Regions from separate parts of the Flavobacterium glycogeni genome, predicted to be linked through region 1. Evidence: riboswitches for the same ligand, from Rfam matches in the RefSeq annotation. Region 1 holds a riboswitch; the other holds the start of a gene.
The links. A riboswitch is a leader RNA that binds a small molecule or an ion and turns the genes downstream of it on or off. The one in region 1 is predicted to bind S-adenosylmethionine.
Positions count from the first base shown of each region.

Region 2: linked by a shared signal. The riboswitch ahead of ACNQGX_RS00390 (Na+/H+ antiporter NhaC family protein) and the one ahead of ACNQGX_RS08170 (homocysteine S-methyltransferase family protein) in region 1 are both predicted to bind S-adenosylmethionine.

Region 1 is NZ_JBLVPV010000007.1:171,269-186,926, forward strand. It holds gene ACNQGX_RS08150 (nitrite reductase) at 1-1,605, shown strand, start outside; gene cobA (uroporphyrinogen-III C-methyltransferase) at 1,595-2,371, shown strand; gene ACNQGX_RS08160 (precorrin-2 dehydrogenase/sirohydrochlorin ferrochelatase family protein) at 2,485-3,123, shown strand; gene ACNQGX_RS08165 (NAD(P)/FAD-dependent oxidoreductase) at 3,221-4,273, shown strand; SAM riboswitch class I at 4,366-4,485, shown strand; gene ACNQGX_RS08170 (homocysteine S-methyltransferase family protein) at 4,785-5,834, shown strand; gene ACNQGX_RS08175 (hypothetical protein) at 5,904-6,182, shown strand; gene metH (methionine synthase) at 6,484-9,165, shown strand; gene metF (methylenetetrahydrofolate reductase [NAD(P)H]) at 9,248-10,204, shown strand; gene gldA (gliding motility-associated ABC transporter ATP-binding subunit GldA) at 10,275-11,171, opposite strand; gene ACNQGX_RS08195 (dicarboxylate/amino acid:cation symporter) at 11,320-12,567, shown strand; gene ACNQGX_RS08200 (prephenate dehydratase) at 12,931-13,758, shown strand; gene ACNQGX_RS08205 (aminotransferase class I/II-fold pyridoxal phosphate-dependent enzyme) at 13,755-14,900, shown strand; gene ACNQGX_RS08210 (prephenate dehydrogenase) at 15,025-15,658, shown strand, end outside.
Region 2 is NZ_JBLVPV010000001.1:88,546-104,203, reverse strand. It holds gene hisC (histidinol-phosphate transaminase) at 1-184, opposite strand, end outside; gene hisD (histidinol dehydrogenase) at 174-1,466, opposite strand; gene hisG (ATP phosphoribosyltransferase) at 1,545-2,402, opposite strand; gene ACNQGX_RS00430 (hypothetical protein) at 2,679-3,179, opposite strand; gene ACNQGX_RS00425 (LTA synthase family protein) at 3,585-5,684, shown strand; gene ACNQGX_RS00420 (zinc dependent phospholipase C family protein) at 5,742-6,740, opposite strand; gene ACNQGX_RS00415 (YoaK family protein) at 6,838-7,587, shown strand; gene ACNQGX_RS00410 (YeiH family protein) at 7,571-8,527, opposite strand; gene ACNQGX_RS00405 (LysR family transcriptional regulator) at 8,624-9,520, opposite strand; gene ACNQGX_RS00400 (hypothetical protein) at 9,540-11,567, opposite strand; gene fabG (3-oxoacyl-[acyl-carrier-protein] reductase) at 11,632-12,378, opposite strand; gene ACNQGX_RS00390 (Na+/H+ antiporter NhaC family protein) at 12,453-13,775, opposite strand; SAM-I-IV-variant riboswitch at 13,839-13,935, opposite strand; gene ACNQGX_RS00385 (hypothetical protein) at 14,064-14,486, opposite strand; gene sucD (succinate--CoA ligase subunit alpha) at 14,702-15,574, opposite strand.

The DNA of each region.
Region 1 (15,658 bases):
GAAATGGGACGTAAATTCAAAATGTCATTTTCTTCTTCAGATAAAGATACGGCGTTGAGTTATTTACACGATTTAGGATTTATTCCAAAAGTGGTAAACGGCGAAAGAGGTTTTAAAGTAATGCTTGGTGGAGGATTAGGTTCTCAACCAAGTCATGCCGAATTATTGTCGGAGTTTATTCCGGTAAACCAAATTATCCCAACAACCGAAGGCGTTCTAAGAATATTTGATCGTTTCGGAGAAAGAGCCAAACGATTGAAAGCACGTATGAAATTCCTAATCAAAGATATTGGGAGAGACGAGTTTTTGCGATTGGTGGAAGAAGAGAAAAAAGCCTTGTCATACCAAACGGTCGAAATCGATACGACTGCTTTTGAAGGAGAAATTCCTGCTCCTTTATTGGTGGCACCAAAAGTAGTAATTGAAGACACAGTTGCTTTCGAAGCTTGGAAAAAATCAAATGTTTTTTCTCAGAAACAAGCAGGATATGTTGCTATTGGTATTAAGGTACTTTTAGGAGATTTTTATACAGACAAAGCAAGATTATTAGCCGATTTAATCAAAAATTATGGTGCTAATGAATTGCGTTTTACGTTGAGACAAGATATTCTGATACGTCATGTAAAAGAAGAAGATTTACCATTTTTCTACCAAGAATTGGCTAAGCTTAATTTTGTTGATTTAGGATACAATTCCACAGCCGATATCACCGCTTGTCCGGGAACGGATACGTGTAATCTTGGGATTGCAAGCAGCACCGGAATTGCAGTAGAACTGGAAAGAGTTTTGGAAACAGAATATCCACAATACAGCAACAATCAAGAAATCACGATTAAAATCAGTGGTTGTATGAATGCTTGTGGACAACACAATATGGCCGAAATTGGTTTCCAAGGAATGTCAATTAATGCAGGAAAACTAGTTGCTCCAGCGCTTCAAGTATTATTAGGTGGTGGAAATTTAGGAAATGGATCAGGAAGATTTTCGGATAAAGTGATCAAAATTCCAAGCAGAAGAGGACCTGATGCGTTGCGTTTCATCTTAAATGATTTTGAAGCGAACGGAAACGGACAATCATTCTTGAATTATTATGATGCCAAAGGAGAGAAATATTTCTATGAGTTTTTGAAACCATTAGCAGATGTAACTAATTTGACCGAAGCTGATTTCGTAGATTGGGGAAATGCCGATAACTATGTAAAAGCGGTTGGAGTTGGAGAATGTGCCGGTGTTGTAATTGACTTAGTGGCTACATTATTATTTGAAGCTAAAGATAAATTAACGTTTGCTCAAGAAGCTTTTGAAGATAAGAAATGGGCTGATGCTATTTATTTGGCTTATGCAGGTTTTGTAAATGGTGCCAAAGCATTATTGCTTGCCGAAAATCAAAAGACCAATAATCACGCTGGAATTATCGATTTGTTTGATACTGTTTTTATTGAAACCAATAAAATTGTATTGGAGTCTTCGTTAAGAGATTTGGTATATCAAATCAACCAAAATGAACCTTCGGGGGAATTTGCACAAAAATACATTCAAGAAGCAGCAGCCTTTTTTGAAAATATAGAATCGTATAGAGCAAAAGATTTAGCAGATGAGAAATAAAGTAAAACCATTCGTAACCTTAGTTGGAGCAGGTCCGGGAGATCCTGATTTGCTTACCATCAAAGGCGCAAAAGCACTTGCCGAAGCTCAAGTGGTTTTGTATGATGCTTTGGCTAATGAGGAAATCTTGACTTATGCGCCAAAGAAATCCATAAAAATATTTGTTGGAAAAAGAAAAGGCTGTCATGAATATTCACAAGATCAAATCAATCAGTTGATTGTGGATAATGCGCTTACGTATGGAAATGTGGTTCGATTAAAAGGCGGTGATCCATTTATATTTGGACGAGGAAGCGAAGAAATAGAGTATGTAGAAAGCTTTGGAATCCCTACCTTTGTTATTCCTGGGATCTCTTCATCCATTGCAGTTCCCGCTTATCAAGGGATTTCTTTGACCAAAAGAGGAGTGTCCGAAAGTTTTTGGGTAATAACCGGCACGACCTCCGCTAGGAAATTATCGAACGATGTTGCCTTGGCAGCACAGTCTTCGGCAACAGTGGTAATCTTGATGGGGATGAGCAAATTGGAACAAATTATTGCCTTGTTTCAAAAGGAATCCAAAGGGGAAACTCCCGTAGCGATCATTCAAAACGGAACTATGCCAGATGAAAAAATAGGCGTTGGGACTATAGATACAATTCAACAGGTTGTCACGGAGAACAAATTAAGTTCGCCGGCAATAATTGTTATTGGAGAAGTGGTTAAAGAAAGCAATAAGTTGAAAGGATTTTACGAAGAATTTTTGTCTAAAGAAATCAGTAGATAAAGCAAGAGAACTCCATAGGAGTGTTACATATTGTGATTCCGAAGATTCGGGAGATTTCAATCCGATGATGATTATCTAGCGTCAGATTTTAATCCGATAAAAATGAAAATAAAATGGAAACTATTAACGAACGAAACTCCGTAAAGTCACCCCCTCCTTCGGAGGGGGCTGGGGGGAGGAACGAATTATATCCTATTTTTTTAAAACTACACAACCTCAATGTGCTTATTGTAGGCGGAGGAAATGTGGGTTTAGAAAAGTTATCATTTATGCTAAAATCCAGTCCAAATGCAAATGTTGAGGTGGTGGCACCAAAGTTTTTGCCAGAATTGGAAGAGTTGGTTGAAAAACATCCTTCGGTGAAATTGACTAAAGCCAAGTTCAAGAAAAAAATGTTGAAGAAAAGGCACATGGTTATTGCCTGTACCGATGATTTGAAAGTCAATAAACGAGTGTTTGATTTCTCCAGAAAAAGATATTTGATTTGCAATATTGCTGACACGCCAGATTTATGTGATTATTATTTGGGCGGTATTGTAACCAAAGGAAATGTAAAAATTGCGATTTCGACAAACGGAAAATCACCTACAACAGCCAAAAGATTACGGGAGTTTTTCGAAGAAATAATCCCGGACGATATCAACAAAATGGTCGAAAACCTAAATGAATATCGCAAAACCTTGAAAGGAAATTTCGAAGAAAAAGTGCAGAAAATGAATGAAATTACAGAAGCATTAAAAAATAAAGAATAGAACAGTCACAAATAAATGAATGATATAAATCATATAAATGTATAATAATAATTCGTTTATTTGTACTTATTAAGAATGATTACAAACAATAAATAAAATGGTTAGAACAGACATACTTATAATAGGAGCCGGACCGACAGGTTTATTTGCAGTTTTTGAAGCAGGATTGTTAAAATTAAAATGTCATATTTTAGATGCCTTGCCACAAGCCGGCGGACAATTATCTGAATTATATCCAAAAAAACCTATTTATGATATTCCAGGATTTCCTGAAGTATTGGCGGGTGATTTGGTTGATAATTTAATGGAGCAAATCAAGCAGTTTGAGCCGGGATTCACGCTGGGAGAACGTGCCGAAACAATCGAAAAACAAGAAGACGGAAGTTTCATCGTAACCTCAAATAAAGGGAAAAGATTTCATGCTTCGGTTGTAGCGATTGCTGGTGGTTTGGGAAGTTTTGAACCAAGAAAACCATTGATCGAAGACATCGAATTTTACGAAGACAAAGGAATCAAGTATTTCATCAAAAATCCGGAAAAATTCAGGGACAAAAGAGTAGTAATCGCCGGAGGTGGTGATTCAGCTTTAGACTGGAGTATTTTCTTGTCGAATGTAGCTTCTGAGGTAACTTTAATTCACCGTAGAAATGAATTTAGAGGTGCTTTAGATTCGGTAGAAAAAGTACAGGAATTAAAGAACTTAGGGAAAATAAAAATGATTACGCCGGCAGAAGTAGTTGGTTTGAATGGAGCTGAACATTTAGAATCAATTGACATTGAGGAGAATGGAGCACACAGAACCATTCCTACCGATTATTTTATTCCTCTTTTTGGATTAACTCCAAAATTAGGTCCTATCGGAGACTGGGGATTAGAAATCGAAAAGAATGCTATCAAAGTAAATAATGCATTGGATTATCAAACGAATATTCCGGGGATTTTTGCCATTGGTGACGTAAATACCTATCCAGGAAAATTAAAGTTGATCCTTTGCGGATTCCACGAAGCGACATTAATGTGTCAGGCAGCGTACCAAATCATCAATCCGGGCAAGAAATATGTATTGAAATATACTACAGTTTCTGGTGTTGACGGGTTTGACGGAACCCGTAAAGAGGCTCCAAAAGCCGTGGTGAAAGCCATAGTTTAACAACTTAACACAAACTAGTTAAAAAATATAGCGCTAATACTTGCAAGTATTAGCGCTATGTCTTTACTTTGCACTGTTCATATATTTATTGAAAGTTATCACGAAAGGCGGAGGGAAAGACCCAATGAAACCTTAGCAACCCTTTATCTTTAAAGAAGGTGCTACATTCTACTTTATACGGAACTAGTTTCAGTATCTAAGATAGATAACACACGAATACTCACTTAGTATTTCTCAAACCTTTTCTTGACAACATATCGATATTTAGCTTACTGAATTAATTTCAGTATCAGGAGCGAACAATTGGCGTTTTTCTGCCAATACCGTTCCCGCTTTACGCTATATCTTTTTTTTATTTTACCCTGTCAGGGTTTAAAACCCTGACAGGGTAAAATAAAAAAAAGGATACCGCTGCAATCGGGGCTAAAGAGCTAAAATAGTGAACTTTTGTAATTATTAATCAAAAGTATAAATCCCGATACATATCGAGATTTACAAGAAATAAAAAGTTATGTCAAGCATTTCAAAAGATAGTTTAGGAGTTCCCCCTTCGGGGGTTAGGGGGACAATTCAAGAAGAAATAAAAAAGAGAATACTCGTGCTCGATGGAGCAATGGGAACCATGTTGCAACGCTACAATTTTTCGGAAGAAGATTTCCGAGGCGAACGTTTCAAGGATTTTCCGCATTCTCTCAAAGGGAATAACGATTTGTTGTCGCTCACACAGCCTAAAGCGATTCGTGATGTTCACGCTGCCTATTTTGAAGCGGGAGCTGATATCGTAGAAACCAATACTTTTTCTGGAACCACCATCGGTATGGCCGATTATTATCTGGAAGAATATGTTTACGAACTCAACTACGAATCGGCAAGAATCGCCCGTGAAGTAGCAGATGAATTTACAGCCAAAAATCCAGATAAACCTCGTTTTGTGGCGGGTTCAATAGGACCAACAAACAGAACAGCGAGTATGTCGCCAGATGTAAATGATCCAGGTTACCGAGCCGTAACTTTCGATGATTTACGTATTGCCTACAAACAGCAAGTAGAAGCTTTAATGGACGGTGGTTGTGATTTATTATTGGTGGAAACTATTTTTGACACCTTAAATGCAAAAGCAGCCCTTTTCGCGATTGAAGAAGTCAAAGACGAACGCAATATCGATATTCACATCATGGTTTCTGGAACGATAACCGATGCATCAGGAAGAACACTTTCGGGTCAAACGGTAGAAGCTTTTTTGATTTCTGTTTCGCACATTCCGTTGTTGAGCGTAGGTTTTAATTGTGCTTTGGGAGCCGATTTATTGAAACCGTACTTGCAAACATTGGCGCAAAATACTTCGTTCAATGTATCGGCACATCCAAATGCAGGATTACCAAATGCGTTTGGAGAGTATGACGAAACACCCGAACAAATGCAGGCATTCATCAAAGAATATTTGGACGATAATTTAATAAACATCATAGGTGGTTGTTGCGGAACAACCCCGGAGCATATCAAGTTGATCGCTGATATAGCGAAGGATTATAAGCCAAGAGTTTCGACTGCGGTGATGTAATGGATAAATAAGAAATATGCACGGATTAGGTAATTTTTCGAAAACAAATAAACCTTAAAATCTAGATAAATGAATAATCTATTTTGTTTAATAAAATTTGGAAGAAAAGAGAATTTAGAAAAATTAATTGAAAAAGGACAAATGAGATTTGGTGCTATTGTTGATTTTCAAAAGTCAACAGAAAAAGAACGAGGTGACAAATTTGAGGGAGCAATCAATATTACAAATGAACAATTTTCAAAAATAGAATGTGACCATCCTGATTTAGGAAAGTTTACTTTTCAACCAATTGCTAATTCCCCAGCTAGCGCGAGCGTCCCGCTCGTGACCTCAAACAAAGGCAGGTAAAAAGATTTTGAAAAAAAATAATTTAGAAAGGCACGAGCGGGACGCTCGCGCCAGCAACATACGAGTTCCATAGGAACTATACATTTTGTAGCAACGGAATTTATTCCGTTGATTGTAGATAAAAAATATAATGGTAAGCAGGGTCTTGCGTGAGGGATAGTAGCGGCATCCTTTTGTGGAGCGATAGCGGAACAAAAGATATAGCGAATAGCCGACCTTTGGGGCACGCCCAAAATAATGAGAAATAAAAAGATTAAACCTACAAGGTTTCTAAAACCTTGCAGGAGCAAATAAAACAAAAATGGCACAAGTAGAAATTAGAAGAAACCTTGTATTATCAGGATTAGAGCCTTTAATCATTACGCCAAACAGCGTTTTTGTAAACATTGGCGAACGAACCAATGTGACAGGTTCTAGAAAATTCCTTCGATTAATCAAGGAAGAAAAATACGAAGAAGCACTCAGCATAGCTAAAGAACAAGTTGAAGGAGGCGCACAAATCATCGATATTAATATGGATGAAGGAATGCTTGATGGTGAATATGCTATGACAAAATTCCTGAATTTAATCGCTGCGGAACCTGATATTTCTAGAGTTCCGATAATGATTGACAGCTCGAAATGGGATATTATCGAGGCGGGTCTGAAAGTGGTTCAGGGAAAGAGTGTCGTAAATTCTATTTCATTGAAAGAAGGGGAAGAACAATTTATTCATCACGCCAAATTGATTAAACGCTACGGAGCTGCGGCAATTATTATGGCTTTTGATGAGGTGGGGCAAGCCGATAATTACGAACGTCGAGTAGAAATTTGCCAACGTTCGTATGATATTTTGGTAAACAAAGTTGGTTTTCCTCCACAGGATATTATTTTCGATTTGAATATATTTCCAGTGGCGACAGGTATGGAAGAACACCGCCTGAATGCTTTGGATTTCTTTAGAGGAACCAAATGGGTTCGGGAAAATTTGCCACACGCACACATTAGCGGAGGTGTAAGTAACGTTTCATTCTCATTTAGAGGAAATGACACGGTTCGGGAAGCCATGCACTCGGTGTTTTTGTACCACGCGATCCAAAACGGAATGACGATGGGAATCGTGAATCCGGAGATGCTTTCTATTTATGACGAAATTCCAAAGGACCTTTTGGAACACGTTGAAGATGTAATTCTAAACAGACGCGATGATGCCACCGAAAGACTGTTGGACTTTGCCGAAAATGTAAAAGGAGATGTAAAAAGCAATGAAAAAGCGGTTCAAGAATGGCGTTCGGGAACGGTTCAAGAGCGAATTACGCACTCATTAGTAAAAGGTGTAGATGCGTTTATAGAAATTGATGTTGAAGAAGCTCGATTGGCTGCTATAAAACCCATCGAAGTTATCGAAATCAACCTAATGACAGGAATGAATGTTGTTGGGGATTTATTTGGTTCGGGTAAAATGTTTTTGCCGCAAGTGGTAAAATCGGCTCGTGTAATGAAAAAAGCGGTGGCCTATTTGTTGCCTTATATTGAAGCGAGTAAACAGGCTGGAGACAAACAAGGGAATGGAAAAATCCTGATGGCAACCGTAAAAGGAGATGTACACGATATTGGTAAAAACATTGTAAGCGTGGTGCTTGCGTGTAATAATTATGAGATTGTAGATTTGGGCGTAATGGTGCCTCCCGAAAAAATTATTGCAGCGGCCATAGAACACAACGTAGATATTATTGGATTGAGCGGATTAATCACACCGTCACTAGACGAAATGGTTTATCTCGCCAAGGAATTAGATAAAAGAGGGCTTAAAATTCCAATAATGATTGGCGGAGCAACGACTTCGCGGGCGCATACAGCCGTGAAAATTGCACCACAATATAGAGAAACGGTTATTCACGTAAATGATGCTTCGAGAGCCGTAACGGTTGCTGGAAGTTTATTGAACAAGGATAAAAAAATATACGCAAGTGACATTAGAGCAGAGTATGATGCTTTTAGAGAGACGTTTTTGAACCGTTCGCGCGACAAAAATTTCTTGACCATTGAGCAAGCTCGTAAAAATAAATTGCAATTGGATTGGGAGAATTTTACTCCTGTAAAACCAAATATAATTGGAGAACAAACCATCGAAGTCGATTTGGATGTTTTGGTTCCGTATATCGACTGGACTCCGTTTTTTAGAACTTGGGAATTGTTTGGAAAATATCCAGCGATTTTAACGGATGAGGTTGTAGGAGAACAAGCCACTTCGGTTTTTGCGGATGCGCAAGAAATGTTGAAAGTAATTTTGAGAGAAAAGAAACTGACTGCCAAAGGAATTTACGGAATTTTCCCAGCCAATCAAGTCAACGATGATGACATAGAATTGAGCGATGAAAACGGAAAAGTATTAGAGAAATTCTTGACGTTGCGTCAGCAATCACAAAAAACGAAAGGCGCTCCAAATATCGCTTTATCTGATTTTATTGCTCCAAAAGACAGCGGTAAAACCGATTATATGGGTGCATTTTGTGTGACGACCGGTTTTGGTGTAGATGAATGGGCGGCTGAATTCGAAAAGGATTTGGACGATTATAATTCGATTATGGTTAAAGCATTGGCGGATCGTTTTGCGGAAGCCTTTGCCGAATATTTGCATGAAAAAGTAAGAAAAGAAATTTGGGGTTACGCAGCCGATGAGGCTTTAACTACCGAGGCAATGATTGATGAAGTTTATAAAGGTATTCGTCCCGCACCAGGTTATCCGGCTTGTCCCGACCATTTAGAAAAACCAACCATTTGGAAATTATTAAATGTAGAAAAAGAAATTGGGGTGACCTTAACAGAGAGTATGGCAATGTGGCCCGCTTCATCGGTTTCTGGATATTATTTTGGAAATCCCGAGAGTAAGTATTTTGGGCTCGGAAAAATAAAAGAAGACCAAGTCATCGATTACGCCAAACGAAGAAGCGTTTCGACAGAAGTGGCGATGAAATGGTTGAATCCGAATATAGCAGATTAATTGATTTATGATTGTTGATTAACGAATGTTGATTTCAGATTTCTCAACTCATGACTCATAATTTATAATTCATAATTTTACAATGAAAGTAACACAACATATAGAAGACGCAAAAGAGAAAACATTATTCTCGTTTGAGATTATTCCGCCACAAAAGGGAAAAAGTATTCAGGAATTATACGACAATATTGATCCGTTGATGGAGTTCAAACCTCCTTTTATCGATGTGACCACTTCTCGCGAAGAGTTTATTTATATTGACAAAGGCAACGGCTTATTAGACAAAAGACTGACCAGAATGCGCCCTGGGACACTGGGAATTTGCGCTTCCATAAAACACAAATACAATGTAGACACTATTCCGCATGTACTTTGTGGAGGTTTCACCAAAGAAGAAACGGAGTATTTATTGGTCGATTGTCATTATCTGGGAATTGATAATGTGATGGCTTTGCGTGGTGATGCCATGAAGGACGAACAATATTTTATTCCAAAACAAGGAGGGAATGATTTTGCAGTCGATTTGGTAAAACAAATCAATCAATTGAATAACGGTAAATACTTGCATGATGTAATGGAGGTGGACAACAAATCCAATTTTTGTATTGGAGTTGCGGGTTATCCAGAAAAACATCTGGAATCTCCGTCATTACAATCTGATTTAAAAAGATTGAAAGAAAAAGTAGATGCGGGTGCCGATTATGTGGTGACTCAAATGTTTTTTGACAATGCAAAATATTTCGAATTTGTTGCCAAAGCCAGAGAAATGGGAATTACGGTTCCTATTATTCCCGGAATCAAACCCATTGCTGTACAAAGACATTTGCAGATATTACCTCAGATTTTCAGAATCGATTTGCCGGAAGATTTAATTCATGCCGTGGATCAGTGTAAAAATAATGCAGACATCAGACAAGTAGGAATTGAATGGGCAATCCAACAATCGTTGGAACTTAAAGCAGCCGGTGTTCCCGTTTTGCATTATTATTCCATGGGAAAATCAGAGAATATTAGACAAATCGCAAGTAAGGTTTTTTAATTTCCAATCGTATTTCATAAAAAAAAAGCTCGTTTAAATTCATTTTAAACGAGTTTTTTTTAGTTGTAAACTACTTCGTAATCTCCCTAAATACGGCCTCCAAGTTTTTATTTTTCTGATTCAGTTGCAGCGTTTTCAAACCGTTTGCATTGGCAAAATCAAAAACGGCTGGGCGCATGTCTTTGTCGGCTTTAAAGGTTAGTTCCCAAATCATGTCGTGCGTATTTTTATAGGAAGAAAGATTTTCGATTTTAGCAATTAATTGTTCTTCGACTTTATAATCAAATTCTACTTCGATAACTTGTACTGCATCTTCAGAAATTAAGTTGTCCAGTTTTTTATCGGTAACAATTTTACCGTTATTGATGATAATAACGCGGTCACAAATGGCTTCGACTTCCTGCATAATATGTGTAGAAAGGAAAACGGTTTTGTCTTTTCCCACGTTTTTAATCACATTACGAATTTCCATCAATTGGTTCGGATCTAAACCAGTTGTTGGTTCGTCCAGAATCAAAACATCGGGATTGTGTAATAACGCATTGGCAAGACCTACTCGTTGGCGATATCCTTTGGACAATTGTCCTATTTTTTTATGACTTTCGGCACTTAAACCTGTCAATTGAATTACTTCATCGATCCTGGATTTAGCTACTTTGTACACATCAGCGTTAAAAGCCAAATATTCTCTCACATACAAGTCCAAATACAATGGATTGTGTTCCGGTAAATAACCAATGGAAAGTTGAACGGCTTTTTGTTGGGTGTTTACATCATTTCCATTTACGATTGCTGAACCTTCATCGGCATTAATATACGTTGTCAATATTTTCATTAAAGTCGATTTCCCGGCTCCGTTTGGACCTAAAAAACCAACTATTTCTCCTTTATTAATGGAAAATGAAATGTTATCCAGTGCTTTTTGGGCACCGTAGCTTTTGGATATATTATTAACTTCTATTGACATGGAATTTTATTTGTTGCAAAAGTAAACAGAAAAAGTATTGATTTATTGTTTTTTGTAGCCCAATAGCTAAAAAGACCTTTTTCAAAGTTTTACAAAGCGAGATGATATTCTATTTTAGATTTATATATTTACCATAAACTATATAAATATGAAAAATACACAGTCGGGCAGTTTCTTGAAAAACTACAAAAGTATTTTATTGCTACTTGGCGGTATTCTGGCAGGAAGTATATTAGGTTTAGTTTTTGGAAAAGGAGTAGAAGTGATTAAACCTTTGGGTGATATATTTCTGAATTTATTGTTTACAGCAATCATTCCATTGATATTTTTTACGATTGCATCTTCGATTGCCAATTTAGAAAAATCAGAGAAACTTGGAAAATTGTTTGTAATTGTCATTGGCGTGTTTTTAAGTACAGTATTGATTTCGGCCATTTTGATGATTGTTGGTGTGTTGTTATTTCCCATTCAGCAAGACATTATCATTTCCAAAATTCCATTAGAAAGCATTCAGGAAAGTTCTGCGGGTTCACAAATTACCCAGTTGCTTACTGCAAATGACTTTTTTGAATTGTTGTCTCGTAAAAATATGTTGGCGCTCATTATATTTTCTTTTTTAATAGGATTTGCCAGTTTGCATTCGGGTGAAAAAGGGAAAGATTTCAGTAGGTTCTTGAATTCAGGAAATGAAGTGATGAAACAATTGTTGCACATAATCATGAAAACAGCTCCAATAGGTTTGGGTGCTTATTTTGCGTATCAGGTTGGAATTTTTGGACCGCAATTATTTGGCGCTTATGCAAAACCGTTGGGACTTTATTATGCAGTTTGTGCTTTTTACTTTGTCGTATTTTTTAGTTTGTACGCTTTTATCGCTGGAGGAAAATTAGGATTTAAAGTATTTTGGAAAAATAATATTACGCCTTCATTAACGGCACTGGGAACCTGCAGCAGCATTGCGACAATTCCTGCCAATTTGGAAGGCGCGGAACAAATGAATATCCCGAGTCATATCAGGAATGTAGTTATTCCGTTGGGCGCGCCTTTGCACAAAGATGGTTCGAGTATGTCGTCCATTATAAAAATTGCGGTTATTTTCGCCATGTTTGGCAAAGATTTCACTGATCCGAATACCTTACTAATGGCTTTAGGAATTACTGTAATTGTTTCGGTAGTCGAGGGCGGAATTCCAAATGGAGGTTATATAGGAGAAATTCTGGCGATAACCGTTTATGGATTTCCTATGGAACAAGCCTTGCCAGCCGCGATGATAGTGGGGACTTTGGTTGATCCTATGGCAACATTATTGAATGCGAATGGCGATTTGGTTTCGGCAATGGTAGTAACCCGAATTGCGGAAGGAAAAAAATGGCTTTCGGCGAATTTAACCGCTTAAAAGCTTTTTGAGTTGGAATTAGTTGAAAAACGCATTTAGAAATCGGTAATAAGCGGTAGGTTAGAAGTCTCTTTTTTAGGTATTTTGTAATAAAAAGTAGTTTTCACAAAGAATTCTTTTTTTGTTACATATAATCAAATGTTTTTTTTGGTTGGGTTAAAATATGTTCTACATTTGCATAGAAATTAATACAAAAAACAACATCATGTTGAATAACCGATTTTATTTTAGCAACTCTTATTATTTCTTCTGGAAAGTGGAAAGGGATTGTTGTATGGTTATTTAATTATAAAATTAAATTGATACTATAAATATACAATCCCGATGCAAATCGGGATTTTTTTTTGCTTAAAAGTTTGTAAAATGAATGAAATAATTGGAATACAAGGCATAACGGGTTCTTTTCATCATCAGGTGGCACAGGAATATTTCAATCAGAATGTAGCTGTTGATGAATGTTTATCGTTTGAAGAGTTGGTTGACAGCTTGTTATCAGGGAAGTCAGATCAGGCGGTTATGGCGATAGAAAACTCTATTGCAGGGCCGATAATACCAAATTACGCTTTGATAGATAAAAATAATTTGCACATTATAGGAGAGCATTATTTGAATATTCATCAGAATTTAATGGCACTAAAAGGTCAAAAAATAGAAGATATTCAGGAAGTACATTCACATCCTATGGCACTATTACAATGCATGGAATTCTTGAAAAAATACCCAAACATAAAATTAGTTGAAGACAAGGATACTGCCGAAACAGCACGAAGAATACACGAAAAACAATTGAAAGGAATTGCAGCAATTGCGAGTAAAACAGCTTCGGAATTGTATGATTTAGAAATTTTGTTCCCAGAAATACAAACGATTAATAATAATATGACTCGATTTGTAATTCTGAAAAAAGAGAATTCATTTGTGGCAGAAAAAGAAATTAACAGGGCTTCTATTAAATTCGAACTGGATCATAAACGAGGCAGTTTGGCAGCAGTTCTGAATGTTATGAGTGACTGCAAATTGAATTTGACCAAGATACAATCCTTGCCAAAAATAGAAACGCCGTGGAAATATTCTTTTTTTGTAGATGTCACTTTTGAAGAATATGAAGATTATGCCAAAGCCAAAGCATTATTAGCGATTATGGCAGAATATTTTAAAGTTTTAGGCGAATATAAAAACACAAAACCATGATTAATACAGCGAAACGTCTGGATATAATTGAAGAATACTATTTTTCATCCAAGTTAAGAGAAGTAAGACAACTGGCTTCAGAAGGAAAGCCAGTCATCAATATGGGAATTGGAAGCCCTGATTTGCAGCCTTCACAAGCGGTGATTGATGCAGTGGTTCTAGCCATGCAAGATGAAAATGCGCATCAATACCAAAGTTATCAAGGGGTGCCGGAATTGAGACAAGGAATGGCTGATTTTTATCAGAACAACTTTCAAGTAGCATTGAATCCAGCTAACGAAATTTTGCCTTTGATGGGTTCCAAAGAAGGAATTATGCATATTTCACTGGCTTTTTTGAATGAAGGAGATCACGTTTTGATTCCAAATCCAGGCTATCCCACGTATACTTCGGTGACTAATTTAGTAGGAGCAGTTCCAGTTTATTACGATTTAAAAGAAGTAAATAACTGGGAACCGGATTTTGAAGCTTTGGAAAAATTGGATTTATCAAAAGTGAAAATCATGTGGATTGGTTATCCGCACATGCCAACAGGAGCAAGAGGAAGTTTACAGTTATTTGAAAAATTGGTGGCTTTCGCCAAAAAACATCAGATATTATTAGTCAATGACAATCCGTATAGTTTTGTTTTGAATGACAATCCGATGAGTTTGTTGCAAGTAGAAGGAGCCAAAGAAGTGGCTTTAGAATTGAATTCTTTGAGTAAAACCTTCAATATGGCAGGCTGGAGAGTTGGAATGGTTTTAGGAAATGCAGCTTGTATTGATGCCGTACTAAAAGTGAAAAGCAACATGGACAGCGGAATGTTTTACGGGATTCAAAAAGGTGCAATTGAAGCTTTGAAAAGCGACAAGACCTGGTTTGAATCGATGAATGCTATTTATAGAAAACGCAGAATTCTTACCGAACAACTGGCTGAGAAATTAGGATGTAAAGTATATAAAGAAGGGGTTGGATTATTTGTTTGGGCAAAATTGCCGGACGGAATTACATCAGCAGAGAAATTCATTGATGAAATTTTATATGACAAATCTATTTTTATTACACCAGGAACCATTTTTGGTTCTAATGGAGAAGGATACATACGATTTGCACTTTGTGTAAAAGAAGAAAAAGTACAAGAGGCGATAGAGAGAATTTAGTCCTCCCCCCAACCCCCTCCGAAGGAGGGGGAGCCGAAGCTAGTAAAGAGGGATTTAGATTTGTCCGTATTAATTTTTGACATTGACATTGATTTTTGCAATTGACATTGAAATTGAATAAAAAATGAAAATATACGTAATTGGAATAGGATTAATTGGAGGTTCGATAGCATTGGACATTAAAACGCTGCATCCGGATGCCAAAATTTATGGAATTGATACTAATGAAAGCCATTTACAGGAAGCAATTGCATTAGGAGTTGTTGATGCGGGCGCTACTTTTGATGATTTAGTTGATGCAGACTTTGTAATCGTTTCGGTTCCGGTTGATGTAGCGCTGATTGTTTTGCCAAAAGTATTGGATGTTATTGGTGATACTACGATTGTTTTTGAAGTAGGTTCAACAAAAACACCTATTTGCGAAGCGGTTGCCAATCATCCTAAAAGAAGGAATTTTATTGCCACGCATCCTATTGCAGGAACGGAGTTTTCAGGACCTTCAGCAGCGATAAAAGGATTGTTTCAAGGGAAAACCAATATTATTTGTGAAGTAGAGAAAACGACTTTTAAGTTACAGGAAAAAGCATTGGATTTGTTTAAAGAAATGGGAATGAGAATCCGTTACATGGATCCAAAATCACATGACAAACACATTGCTTATGTGTCGCATTTATCACATATCAGTGCCTTTATGCTTGGAAAAACGGTAATCAATAAAGAGAAAGATGAACAGGATATTTTTGATATGGCAGGTTCCG
Region 2 (15,658 bases), on a different contig from region 1:
TTACACTCATTTGTTGAGGATCCGGGTACCGATTTACACCGTTTTCAAAAGGATTCTCATTGGCATCCAGAAAAATCATATCTGCAGTATCAAAATCCTCAAATTCATCGCGAGCCGAAGAATACGGTTTCAATTGCTTTACGTTTTCTCTGACTAAATTATTTATATCAAAATTATTTTCCATCCTCAATTACTTTTAATCGTAATGTAACTGCATTTTTGTGTGCTTGTAAACCTTCCGCTTCTGCCATGATTTCGATAGCTTTACCGATGTTTTGTATTCCTTTTTTAGATATTTTCTGGAAAGTCATCGCTTTGGTGAAACTATCCAGATTTACACCGCTATAGTTCTTGGCATAACCGTTGGTTGGTAAAGTATGATTGGTTCCTGAAGCATAATCTCCAGCACTTTCAGGTGTATAATTCCCTATGAATACAGAACCCGCATTTTGAATGCCATTGCTGTAAAAATCATCAAATTCTGAACAAATAATAAAGTGTTCTGGTCCGTATTCATTGATTAATTCCAAGGCAATTGTATCATTTTTCACAAAAATTAATTTTGAATTCGCAATGGCTTTTTCGGCGATCGCTTTTCTTGGCAAAACTTCCATCTGTATTTGGATTTCTGCTTCTACAGCATCAATTAATTTTTTGGAAGTAGAAACCAAAATCACCTGACTGTCCGCTCCATGTTCTGCTTGTGACAATAAATCAGAAGCTACAAAAGCAGGAACTGCAGTGTCATCAGCAACAATCAATAATTCCGATGGTCCGGCAGGCATATCGATAGCTACTCCAAACTGAGTTGCCAATTGTTTAGCAACGGTCACAAATTGATTTCCTGGTCCAAAAATTTTATAGACTTTCGGAATCGTTTCCGTTCCAAAAGTCATTCCGGCAATAGCTTGAATTCCGCCAACTTTAAGAATTTTTGTTACTCCACATAGATTCGCAGCATATAAAATAGCTGGATTTATATTTCCGTTTTTATCCGGAGGAGAACATAACACAATTTCGTTACAACCAGCAATTTCTGCAGGAACTGCAAGCATCAATACAGTTGAAAATAAGGGTGCAGTTCCTCCTGGAATATACAATCCTATCTTTTGAATAGGTCTTTTTTCCTGCCAGCACTTTACTCCTTCGATTGTTTCTACAGATACTCTATTTGTTTTTTGAGCAGTATGGAATTTTTTAATATTTGATTTAGCTAATTGAATAGCATCTTTCAATTCGGTAGAAATTGACGCAATTGCTTGGTCAATTTCAGTTTTTGAAACCTCTAATTTATCGATTTTAGCACCGTCAAAAAGCGACGTATATTTTGCAACAGCACTATCTCCTTTTTTCTGAACTTCCTTAAAAATTTCTTTTACAGTAGCTTCAATATCATCAACAGTTTTTGTAGGTCTTTCTAAAATAGAAGACCAAGTTTCCGGTTTTGGATTGTATATTTTATTCATTGTTTTTTAGTTTTTAGTTAATCCGTTAAAAGTTATGGATTAGGACGCATAACTCTTAACCCAGAACACTCAACTGTTCTATAATACCATTTTTTCAATTGGACAAACCAAAATTCCTTCGGCTCCAACTTCTTTCAACTGATCAATCACATCCCAGAAAGTATCTTTGTCGATTACGGAGTGTACGCTGCTCCACCCTTCTTGTGCCAGAGGCAAAACGGTTAAACTTCTTAATACTGGAAGAATTTTTCCTACAGCATCAATTTTGTCATTTGGAATATTCATCAAGATATACTTCGATTTTCTTGCCCTTAAAACGGATTCGATTCTGAATTTTAATGTATCGATTATTTTTTGAGATTCAGGACTTACTTTTGGAGAAACAGCCAAAACCGCTTCACTTTTAAAAATAACTTCAACCTCTTTTAGATTATTTTTAAACAAAGTACTTCCACTGGAAACAATATCAACAATGGCATCTGCTAAACCAATGTTTGGAGCTATTTCTACCGAACCGGAGATTTGGTGAATATCGACTGTTACTCCTTTAGAATTAAAAAAATCAAGTACTGTTTTAGGATAGGAAGTTGCAATACGCATACCATCTAAATCTTGAATTGATTTGTAATTAAATGCTTTCGGGACTGCAACGGATACTTTACATTTTGAAAAACCTAATTTTTGAATTACTTCAATATTGTTTCCTTTTTCAACTAATAAATTATCGCCAACAATAGCAATATCTACAACTCCATCTATTAGATATTGGGGAATATCCGAATTTCTTAAATATAAAACCTCTAATGGAAAATTTGATGCTTCGGCTTTTAATTGGTCGATACCGTTATCGATTGAAATACCTGCATCTTTAAGAATTTGAATGCTGTCTTCGTTTAAACGTCCTGATTTTTGAATTGCAATTTTTAATGTACTCATTTTGTCTTTTTTGTTTTTGTTTAAAATATTTTGATTGAGTACAAATTTTGGGTAATAAAAAACCCGTTTGATGTACTCAAACGGGTTTTTAGAATATGATGATTTACACACATACCATTAACACATCGCTTGAGAGCAATAATGAAAATGATGATGATGCAATTGATTTGTAAACATTTTTGTGTGTTTTAGAATTAAATTCTTTTGCAAATATAAGAGATAAATTATTTAAAAAACTATTTTTATTTTAACTTAATGACGTAAAATTGTTACGATTTACTTTTTATTCAATTCTGTTTCAGCAGAATCTGTATCATTTACAATTTTGGCACTGCCATCTTCTCTAATTTCAGTATGACGAATTTCACCGCCAGAAGTCCCTACGTTTATTGAAATAATTCCAGCTAGTAAAGCCAGAACAAGCGTAATAAATGAAAATATTTTAGCCAGTCGAAACTTTTTTATAGCGGCTACAAATGAAATTAATGCAAAAACTCCCGTTATATAAAGTACTAAAGCAAATTTCTCAGCTAGTTCTTCATGTTCATGGATAATTGCTTTACCAATATTTGGAAAATCCTCAACCATTTCCTCTGCTCCCTCGCCAGTTCCCATACTGAGTGCCCCAAAAATTGCAGCAACAATAAATAAAATATAAGCCGTATTTTTTACGGAACTGTTTTTTAAAAATATTCCTGTGATTAAAATTCCAATTCCAAAAATGGTTCCGATAATTGGAAAATGGTTTACGACCATGTGTAAATGAGCATCATTCATAATTTTTATTTAAAGTTTAATCTCTTTAGGTTTTATTCCTCGAAGCTCTGCTTCTTTATTTTTTTACCACAGATTTCATAAATTTTTTGTTTGTGTCAATGGCAATAATTGTACCGCTAAATTACCACTTCTTTTGTAGTAATTAAACCTCAAATCAATATTTTTTAAAACCGAATTTCCAGATTTTACACTCTTAAAAATATCCGTGTAATTTACCCCAAAACCATATTGATTCGCATTAAAGTGACTAAATCAAAATAAAACGTGTAAAACTATTTCATTTATAATTAAACACCAAAATTTGTGAAAAATTTTAAGTTATTAATGTTTTTTCACAAAATATTAAGCAATTCTTAAAAAATAATACTAAAAATTATATATACTTTTGCATCTAAAAATAGCACTATGAATTTTATCAAAAAATCATCCCCTTTTTATTATTTATTACTTTTCTACATTGCCGTAAGCTTTGTTTTAAGGATTGTCCTATTTTTTCATCCCATAACACAAACCACATTTACTTGGACTGATGCGCTGTCCCTATTTATTTTCGGGTTTATATCTGACTTTTTTATTTTTATTTTACTTAGTGGCTTTTTATGGCTCTATCTTATTTTTATATCAAATTCTAAATATTTGAAACCATACGGTTACATCATTTTTGGTTTATTGGTAGCCTTATTACTCTATGTTATATTTGGCAATACTATTCTTAATGAATATGGTGGCGCCTTACCTAAAATTGGCATTGCTTTTATAGCAATCAAAACCGTTTTATTTGGATTATTGCTTTTCCTGCCCAAATACCGCAGCCAAATCAGATTTTGGCTGTTCTCCTTTGTGATTTTTCTCTACGTGGTTTTAATTTTACAAAATGGAATCAGTGAATACTTTTTCTGGAATGAATTTGGCGTTAAATACAATTTTATAGCGGTAAATTATTTGATTTACACCAATGAAGTCATTGGAAATATCATGGAATCGTATCCTGTCATTCCTCTATTTTCCGGACTGTTTATTATTGCTGGAATTGTAACCTATCTAATTGTAAAAAAATCAAAAAACTATATTGAAAGCATTCCTGCTTTTGTAGAAAAAATAAAATTGTCCGGGATTTATTTAGTGTTGTTTGGTCTTTCTTTATTGGCAATACCATTTTTATCCACCAAAGAAAATTCTCAAAATATTTTTGCAAATGAACTTCAGGCAAACGGTATTTACAAATTCTACTTGGCATTTATGAATAGTGAATTGGATTATTTCAAATTTTACAAAACAGTTCCCAGTAGTGAGGCCTTTGCTCAATTAAAACAACAAATTCCTTCCATTTCAGGAGAAACAACTTTGAGACAAATAAAAAATGAAGCTGCCGAAAATCATAAAAACGTAGTTCTGATAACTATTGAAAGTTATAGCGCGGAGTTTATGAAAATGTATGGCAACGAGAAGAATATCACTCCGTTTTTAGACAGTTTGGCAACCAAAAGTTTAGTTTTCACAAACCTATATGCTGTAGGCAACAGAACGGTCCGTGGGCTTGAAGCCGTTACTTTATGTTTCCCTCCTACTGCCGGCGAAAGCGTTGTGAAAAGAAAAGACAATAAAAATAAATTCTCCACTGGAAATATCTTCAAAGAAAAAGGGTACAATGTAAAATATCTTTACGGCGGCGATGCTTTTTTTGATAATATGGAAGATTTCTTTACAGGAAACGGTTATGATATTGTAGATAAAAAAACATTTACCCCTGAAGAAATCACTTTTTCGAATGTATGGGGCGTTTGTGACGAGGATATGTATAACAAAGCAATCAAGGTAATGAACACAGAAGCAGCAGCGAATAAGCCGTTCTTTAATCATATAATGACGGTAAGCAACCACAGACCATTCACGTATCCAAATGGAAAAATTGATATTCCGGGTGATGCAAAATCCCGTGATGGTGGTGTAAAGTACACGGATTATGCGATGAAAAAATTCTTTGATATGGCAAAAAAACAGCCTTGGTTTACCAATACCGTTTTTGTAATTATTGCCGACCATTGTGCTTCCAGCGCAGGAAAAACAGAACTTCCGGCAGATAAATATAGGATTCCTGCCTTAATTTATAGTCCTGGTTTTGTTGAACCAAAAAACTATACTAATCTGATGTCACAAATTGATATTATGCCAACGGTATTTGGACTATTGAATTTTGATTACCAAAGTAAATTTTATGGCCAAGATGTTTTAAAACCAGATTATAAACCTCGAGCTTTGATTGCAACCTATCAGGATTTAGGATTGATTAAAGACAATGTTTTAACGATTATTTCCCCAAAACAAAAAGTGAAACAATTTCAATTGACTTTGAAACCAAACCAGGAAGTAGCTCGTGATTTCCAAATTCATTACGATCAAATACCGTTGTCAAAAGAAAGAACAGATTTAGTAAACGAAACGATTTCATACTATCAAACCGCCTCGGATATGTTAAAGAAAAAGAAATACCAAAAAATTAATTGACATAAAAAAAACGGGTGAAATTAAAATCTCACCCGTTTTCTAATTGGAAGTATAACGTTACTCTTTTTCGTTTGTCAAGCCAAAAAGATTCCCTTTTTCAAAAGTTTTTAAATCCTTTTTCAAAGTTTTGCTGTTGCGTTTTGTAAGTTCGGTAGCATCAAGATTACTTAAATCCGGTTTTCCTGCATTTACCCAAGCCGTATACCAAAAACTCGCCGTTGCAGTAATGGCTTTTTTCATTTGTTTTTCAACCATACCATTCAACTCCGTGTGGAATTTACCGGCATATTCATCTGAATATAACATTCCACCATATTTGTTTTTTACAATATTTCCAGTTGCATCTGTTACATACATTTTGTTTTCAGCAGTTGCGGTTCTTAGTTTTTTATCCGCAGCCAATAAAGGCTCCACCAAACTGTGGGTATCAAAAATGATATCCCAAGTTGCTTTGTCCACATCCTCTAAATATTTTCCTTGCGCTACAATCAATTTATAATCTTTAGCAAACAATTCCGGCAAACGACTTTCCCACAAAGAATGAATTCCTTTTTGATTGGTATTTTGTCCATCGTGATTGTCTGAAGTATGCAACGGCATGTGCGCATCCGCAATGTAATGCCCTAAATCAGCTGTAATAAATAATATTTCGTTCTTTCTTTTGTCCTTGAAAGCCTTTGTCAATTTGACCATCATATCCTGAATATACCAAGGTAATATTCCGTTTTTAGTCAAAAACTTCTCATCGTATTTTAGTTTCGCTTCTTCCATCGTTTTAGGAAAAGTTTCTACTGCACCAAAATTCTCCATATCAAAATAATGACGAGGTGGCTCTGCTTTATCATTCAAAACATTTCTTCTCAAATCTGGAACGGTAGATTCTTGCGTGATGAAATCAATATGATTGTAAAAGAAAGTCTGTAATGGTTTTGGAAGTGCCATTACCGCCGCTCTATTGATTCGTTCATGTCCAATAATTCCCCATGACAAAAGAAAAAAAGCAACTCCAAGAGTAGATAACGCGATAAACGTAGGTCTAATTTTAAAATTTTTCATTAAATTTATTTTTTTGAAGTGCAAATGTATTTCTTTAAATCGTTATTAGAAAAAATTGGGTTTAAGATTCTGTTAATTAAAAAAGAAAACTATAAATATGTTTCGACATCAAGGAAAAAACAGAACTTTTATTCACAATCTTCGTTTAGCCACTTTATTATCTTTTGTTGCCGGAATTGTAAATGTTACCGGAGTTTTATCGATACAAACATTAACTACCAATGTTACGGGGCATTTCGCCTACTTTGCCGAAGAAATCATGAAGCGGGATTATGCAGCCGCAATTACCTTTTTTGTATTCACTATTTTCTTTTTGTTTGGCGCTTTTACCTCTAATTTTTTAGCGGAATTGATTTCCAAGAAACATCCAAATTTATCTCATGTCATCCCTATTTCTCTGGAAATGATTGTTTTGATTGGTGTTGGGGTTTTCGGAGCACAATCAGCATTATCCAGCATTGAAGGGAAATGGATTGCTTTTTCGATGCTTTTTGCCATGGGAATACAAAACTCTTTGGTAACCAAAATTTCTCAATCTACAGTTAGAACAACCCATTTAACGGGGCTTTTTACTGATTTGGGAATTGAACTGTCTCAATTATTTTTCTATAAAAAACCAGAAGAAAAGAAAAAATTAAAAACCAGTATCTATCTGAGATTATCCATTATTACGTTCTTTTTTATCGGCTGTTTTTCAGGTGGTTTCCTTTATAATTTATTGGAAATGAAAACCCTTTTTGTTGCCGCAACTTTTTTATTAATTGCGCTTTTGTATGATTACATCCGATTGCAATTTCATGTTATCAAACGAAAAACCTTTCATCATAAAACTATTTTAGATAAATAATCGAGACCAAAGTAGCTATTGCTATAAATGTCCAAAGCAAAATTCCCTGCGCAAGCGGTTTCAATCCCACCGATTTTAAAACAGTTCTATTTAATCCGGCTCCAATCAAAAACAAAGTCACCGTCAGACCAATTTTGGCAACAGAAACCAAATGCGGTGCCATAATCTTAATTTGTGGCAGATACGTATTAGCAATCATCGCCAAAATAAATAATCCGATAAAATAAGGAATTTTTATTTTCCCCGATTTATTTTTAAAAATAAAAGCAGTAATCAATGCTACAGGAATAATCCATAACGCACGGGCTAATTTTACCGTTGTGGCAATTTGTAATGCTTCCGGACCATATTTACTGGCTGCTCCTACCACAGAACTCGTATCATGAATGGCAATGGCGCACCATAATCCAAACTCTTTTTGAGATAAATCCAACCAATCACCCACGGCGGGAAACAAAAATAAAGCCACCGAATTCAGAATGAATATCACTCCCAAAGCAACTGAAGTTTGTTTTTCATTTGATTTGATTACGGGCGCAATAGCAGCAATGGCACTTCCGCCACAAATTGCCGTTCCGCAAGAAATTAAATGAGATGTTTTCTTTTCCGTTTTAAACCATTTCCCCAGAAAAGTCCCTAAAACCAAAGTACTGAAAATAGAAATGACAGTAAACAAAAAGCCTTCTTTACCAGCAGAAACAGCACTGTGGACATTCATTCCAAAACCCAGTCCTATTACCGAAAACTGCAATAAAAAATGAGTTGCCTTATGATTCAATTCTAAAAAAGGATGCCCAAAAAGGTTGGCTACAATCAATCCTAACACTAAAGCAATTGGCGGAGAAACAAAAGTTGATGTGCAGAACAATAGCAATGCAACAAAAATGAGTTGCTGTAATTTGGCATTTATTTTAAAAAAAATAAAGGATTCTTTCTGAATTACTTTTTGATGCGTTTCCAATGAAAAGTTGTTGAATTATTACAGTACAAAGGTGAGCATATAAAACTATTAATGCCAATCGCAAATTATAATCTGCTATAACTTTAAATTATAATGATTCGAAATGTTTTGGATAAACAAATCCGATAGCGAATCGGTTTTTCCTTGTAACGTAATGACATAAAAGAAACGTTCTATGATTAAATCTTTAATGTCTAATATCGCCAGTTCATTGTTTTTAAGTTCTTTTTTTATCGCATGAATGGATATAAAAGCCACACAATCAGAGTTCATCAAATAGGATTTTATGCTTTCCGTACTTCCCAATTGCATTTCAATTATTAATTCTGATAGTTTAATTTCAAATGGTTTCAACGCATGTTCAATAACTTCAAGTGTTCCTGAGCCTTGTTCCCGCATTAAAAAATGCATCCTTTTAAGATCTTCCTGAGTCACTTCATCAAGACTGACTAATGGATTGGAACTCTTACAGACTAAAACCAATTCGTCTTTTAAAAACTCGGTATATTTAATAGACTTGTTTTTTGATTGCCCTTCAACTATACCTATTTCAATTTCCTGTTTTAATAAAGAGTTTTCTATTTGTTCCGTATTTCCATTCAGTAAATTCACTTTTACATCTTGCAATTTTTGATGGAAACGAGCTAAAAGCGGCGGAATTATATACTGAGAGATAGTTGTACTGGCTCCTAATCGTAACAATCCGGAACGTTGATTAATCAGCGTGCTCATATCAAAATCTATCTCGCGGTATACTTCAAAAATATTTTTGGTGTGTTTTAATAATACTTCACCGGCGGTTGTCAGTGAGATTTTAGAACCATTTCTATCAAACAGTTTGATTTTATATTGTTCCTCTAATTCCTGAATATGTTTGGAAATCGCAGGTTGCGTAATAAACAATTCCGTTGCAGCTTTAGTGAAACTCAAACGGTTGGCAACGGTATAAAACACTTTTAGTCTAAAATCCATGTTGTTTAATTGTATTTTATTACAGTAATCCGTTGTATTTTCGAACAAACCATTCAGTTGCCAGCAAAATTGAAATTAAAACCAATAACCAAATCCAATCAATCAAAGGAGTTTTAGTAATAATGTTCTTCTGTATCGCTTTATATTCCTCATTTTCTAAAAGCGTTTTAATCAACACATCTACTTGATCCGAAAAATACGCTTTTCCTTGTGTTTGTGTGGCTAATTGTGTCAATTTCTCCACATCGGGATTGACAAATTGCTTTTCGATATCAAAATCAAGAATTTCAAAACTACTGGAATACGTCGTTTTAGAATTTAATTCTTTTACGGTAAACGCATAAGGACCGGCTTTCAATCCGTCAAGATTGACTTTATAGGAATTATTTCCTTTTAATAAATCGTAATTTTTCGTTTGCTTGGTTTTGGTATTTGTTACCGCAATAGTCAAACGGGCTTTTTCATCAAACTCATAATTTTTATTAAAAAATTGCGCGGTTATTTCAATGGGTTCATCTGAATTATAGAAACTTTCATGTTCAACCACTAATGATTTTTTAGAATTATTCGAAGCCAAAAATTGAATAATCTTATCAATAAAAACATCATATTTTTCAAAAGATTGATTGTTGACGTGTGTTTGCAAGCGCCATTTCCAACTGTTTTCTCCCAAAAGATAAGCGGATCGCCTGCCTTGATTTTCTGTAAAAGCCAGTAAAGGCGCATTCGTATCTATTGTTCTAATTTTGGATGAAAGTAAAACTGATACCGTTCCTTTTGTAGTTACGGTTCCAAAAGCATTTTGTAAAGGCGGTAAATTTTCAAACCCGATATTATCAATGGCAAACAAATTAAACTGAGTATTAAAAACCGACAAATAATCTTCTTTTTGTCCGCTCATTTTAAAGCTCAAATTATCCTGCTGCTGATTCAGAAAATTAAAATCGGTGTTGTTTCCAGTAATAATAAACGTGTTGATTCCGGCACCTTTATTATTCTCAAAAATGGTTTTGAATTCGGTTGTTGGCTGGTATAAAATTAAAACATTAAAATCTTGCAATGTTTTGACTTCATTTGGCTTAATGATTGTTACTTTACGTTGTACATTAGATTCAATGGCCCTTTTTAGCGCCCCTAAATCAGGATGATTTATAGCAGATACTATAGCAATATTTGTTTTTTGATCTATAACTTCAACCGCAAAATTCTTGGTATTATTATACGTATTTTTTTCCTTTTCTTTCGATGAAATAGAGGCTTTAAAAACCTGTAATCCTATTTTATCAGCCGGTAAAAGCACACTTACAATTGCCGTTTTTTTGGAAGGCGAAAAGGTAATAGATTGTTTACTGAATACCGAATTTCCTTGCGAAATGATGAAATCAGCTGTTACGTTTTTTGTTCCTGAATACTGTAAAAAAGCTTCTACAGGAAATTTATTTTTGTGAAAAGCGTATTTGTTAACGTTCAGCTGATTGATTTTAAAATCTAAAAAAGTCGTTGTATCACCTACAATTACGGGATATATTTTATTCACAACATCAAAACTATAGACATAATCATTCCCGGAAGTTTGATTTCCATCAGTAATTAAAACCGCTGGATAGATTGCATTTTTATAAATACTTTTTAGATTTTTGGCAACAACATCAATATTAGTTTGGGTTCCTTTAAAATCAAATGTTTCTGTAGGTTTAAAATCATCTGAAAACTGATACGATTGCACGTCGAATTTCTCTTGTAAATCCGAGTTTGATTGTATTTTTTTATACAATTCCAATGCTTTTTCATTGGCATTCAAAAACGAAATAGAACTCGAATTGTCAACAACAATCGGTAAAGGCGTTTTTACGGTTTCAAGCGTATTTTTGGTTATTATTGGATTAATCAACAATAATAAAATTCCAAAAATGGATGAAAAACGCAAAAAAGCCAAAAACCAACCGATTTTCGATTTGTTTTTGGCTTTGTAGATATATTGAAAAAATGACAAACCGCCAGCTATTAGTAAAGAAAGAAGTAATAATAGTAAAGTGTTTGTTGTCATATTTTAGTAGTGTTCAGTCATCAGTATTCAGCAACTGAGCACTGATGACTGATCACTATTTTTTTTAGGTAAGCATTCCTCCACAAACATTCATAACCTGTCCCGTTACGTAAGCACTCATGTCTGAAGCAAAGAAAAGACACGCATTGGCAACATCTTCAGTCGTTCCGCCACGTTTCAACGGAATTCCGTCTCTCCATCCTTTTACAACATCTTCGTTTAATTTAGCCGTCATTTCTGTTTCTATAAATCCTGGAGCAATTACATTGCAACGAATGTTACGAGATCCTAATTCCAATGCTACTGATTTAGAAAAACCAATAACTCCCGCTTTAGAAGCAGCATAATTAGTTTGTCCTGCATTTCCTTTCACCCCTACTACTGAACTCATATTGATTATAGAACCAGAACGTTGTTTCAGGAAAGTACGTTGAATTGCTTTGGTCATATTAAAAACCGATTTCAAGTTAACATCAATTACTTGATCGAAATCTCCTTCAGACATACGCATCAAAAGGTTGTCTTTAGTAATTCCGGCATTGTTAATTAGAATATCAACCGTTCCAAATTCAGCTAAAACCGCATCAACAAAAGTTTGCGCTTCATTAAAATCGGCAGCATTTGATTGGTATCCTTTGGCTTTAATTCCAAGCGCATTCAATTCATTTTCTAATGCCAAAGCTGATTCTACAGATGAGCTGTAGGTGAATGCTACATTTGCTCCATGTTTTGCAAAAACTTCAGCAATTCCCTTTCCAATTCCGCGACTCGCACCTGTAATTATGGCTACTTTTCCTTCTAGTAATTTCATATTCTATCGTTCGTTTGTATTTTTTTTTATAAGACAAATATAACAATTCAATTCAAAAATTTTATGTCAAAAGCTTAAACTTTCAAAAATCTATTTATCGATTTATCCCAAAAATCGCTGTAAATGGCAATTAAAGTAACTAAAAACAAAAATAAGAGATACCAAGCATTACTGAGTAAATCTAAGAAATTCAGTTTACCATTAGCAAAACTTAAAATCAACAACACTTGAGCGCCATAAGGCAAAATTCCTTGTACAATACAAGCAAAAATATCCAGTAAAGTTGCTGTTTTTTTAGAGCTCAAATTATACTCATCATTAATTTCTTTGGCTATAGAACCAGTAATAACAATGGAAACCGTATTATTGGCGATAGCCATATTAGTAAAACTCACTAAGGTACCAATTCCCATTTGCGCCGATTTTTTGTTTTTAATTCTTGATTTAATTTTGTGAATGACAAAATCAATTCCACCTGCTTTTTCTACCAATGCCGCTAAACCACCCGTAAGCATGGATAACAAGAATATATCGGTCATGCTCGTAAACCCTTCGTATATTTTTTGTGCAAACACTAAAATAGTAAAATCGGCACCAATAATTCCAATAATTCCTGCTACCACAATTCCGATGATTAAAGTTGTGAAAACATTAATTCCAATTATGGCAAGGACAATCACTAGCAAATAGGGCAAAATAGTCACTAATTCGTAGCTCGATTTTGGAATAGCGACAGCCGTAACTTCCGAATTTAATCCTAAATAGAAAAGTAAAAAAATGGTAATTACCGAAGCCGGAAAAGCGATGAACAGATTTACTTTAAATTTATCTTTCATTTCGCATCCCAAAGACTGAGTAGCCGCAATGGTTGTATCAGAAATCATCGATAGATTATCCCCTAACATGGCGCCCCCCAATAAAGATCCCGCGATTAACGCAAGCGGAGAACCGCTTTTTTCAGCAAGACTTACCGCAATTGGTCCTAATGCTACAATTGCACCAACTGAAGTTCCTGTAGCAGTCGAAAGAAAAGAAGCAATCAGGAAAATTCCTAATGGAAAATAAGCCACATCAATATTGTTGATACCTAAATTCACCACAGAATCAACTCCTCCCATTGCTTTAGTGACAGTGGCAAAAGCGCCTGCAAGCAAATAAATCAAACACATGGTGATTATTTTACTCTCGCCACAACCGGAAATTAGAGTATTTACTTTGTCTTCTGTTGATTGTTTGAAAAGTAAAAAAGCAGCTATAATCCCTAATAAAACCGCTACTGGAGATGGGAATGCATAAAAATCATTAAGCCAAATTCCAGCTCCTAAAAAGGTTAAAATAAAAATAAATAACGGAAGTAATGCCAATGCATTTCCTTTTAGTTGAATTTTTTTTGTCATAAATAATGGTATAAAATGAATCCATTACCACGACTAACAAATAAACCAAAATATAAAAATGATTAAAACAACATTTTTTCCAAAGGATTTGGCTTATCGTTTTAGCACCTTGCTTGTTGTTGCAGGTTGCTATCCTTTTAAAGGATTCGTGATAACGGGTGCAAAAGTAATTAATTATTTATGAAATAATTTGGATTTCATTCAAAAAAAATAATAATTCAGAAAAAAGCGTCACATAAAAATGTGACGCAATTATAATTAAAATATTGGAAAACAGACTTTAAACAATTAAAAAGCTACATTCCATTTTGGCAATCTTCCATTTTCGTCAAGGAAATTTTGTAAAACTTGTCCTTCTACAAATGTTGGGATTGCTTTTGTTTTATCGTTGAATGTCTCATACCAAACCACTTCTAGCGTGCTGATATCTTCGATTTTCATTTGTGCTGGCCAAGAATATTTTCTTCCTGTTTTTGCAAATTGGTGTCCTTCTACAATTTTTTCTTTTAGACCACCATTTTTAATTTTCAAAGTTCCATCATTTTGAACAGTTCCAGTAGAACCAACCATAATCAACTCTTTTTCCTCCCCTACAGAATACACTAAAAACACTCCAGATCCTTCTGAAGCATTACAAACTTCTGCTAGACTGTCCTCTGTAGTAAATGAAAACTGATTGGTAACTTTGAATTTTTTTAACTCTTTGTACATATTATTTTATTTTTATTTGAACTGGCTTCGGCAAAAAAATACCCCACAAAATCGTGAGGCCCATTAGAAACCATTCGTTTATGTTTGTTCTTATTAGGATTACATCTGAAAAACAGATGCATTTAATAAAGTGCAAAGATATTTCTTTAATTCAATTTATAATAAAAAAGCCCCACAAATTGTGAGGCTTTTAAAATATTTAATTAGAGTTTAGATTAACCTAAAACTTCTTTTACTTTTTTACCAATTTCAGCTGGAGAATCTACCACGTGAATTCCACATTCTCTCATGATTTGTTTCTTAGCTTCAGCAGTATCGTCAGATCCACCAACGATTGCACCTGCATGTCCCATTGTACGTCCTGCTGGAGCGGTAACTCCTGCAATGAATCCTACAACCGGTTTACGGTTACCATCCGCTTTGATCCAATGAGCAGCATCAGCTTCTAATTGTCCACCAATTTCACCTATCATTACGATACATTCCGTTTCAGGGTCATTCATCAATAATTCAACTGCTTCTTTTGTAGTAGTTCCAATGATTGGGTCTCCTCCAATACCAATTGCAGTAGTGATTCCTAATCCTTGTTTTACCACTTGGTCAGCAGCTTCGTACGTTAATGTTCCCGATTTAGATACAATACCAACAGTTCCTTTTTTGAAAACAAAACCTGGCATAATACCAACTTTAGCTTCACCCGGAGTAATTACACCTGGACAGTTTGGACCTATTAATCTAGAATTTCTTTCTTTAACGTAACTATTTGCTTTTATCATGTCAGCAACAGGAATTCCTTCAGTAATTGCAATAATTACTTTAATTCCAGCATCTGCAGCTTCCATAATTGCATCAGCAGCAAAAGCAGGCGGTACAAAAATGATAGTCGTATCAGCTCCTGCTTGTTCTACAGCATCTTTTACAGTATTGAAAACTGGCCTGTCTAAGTGAGTTGTTCCCCCTTTTCCTGGAGTTACACCACCAACAACGTTAGTACCGTACTCAATCATTTGAGAAGCATGGAAAGTTCCTTCGCTTCCTGTAAAACCTTGAACAATTATTTTGGAATCTTTATTAACTAAAACACTCATGATATATTTTTTATGTAGTTTTTAAAATTGTTATGCAAAAGTATAAAATAGTAATCAGTAATCAGTATTCAGTATTCAGTTTTT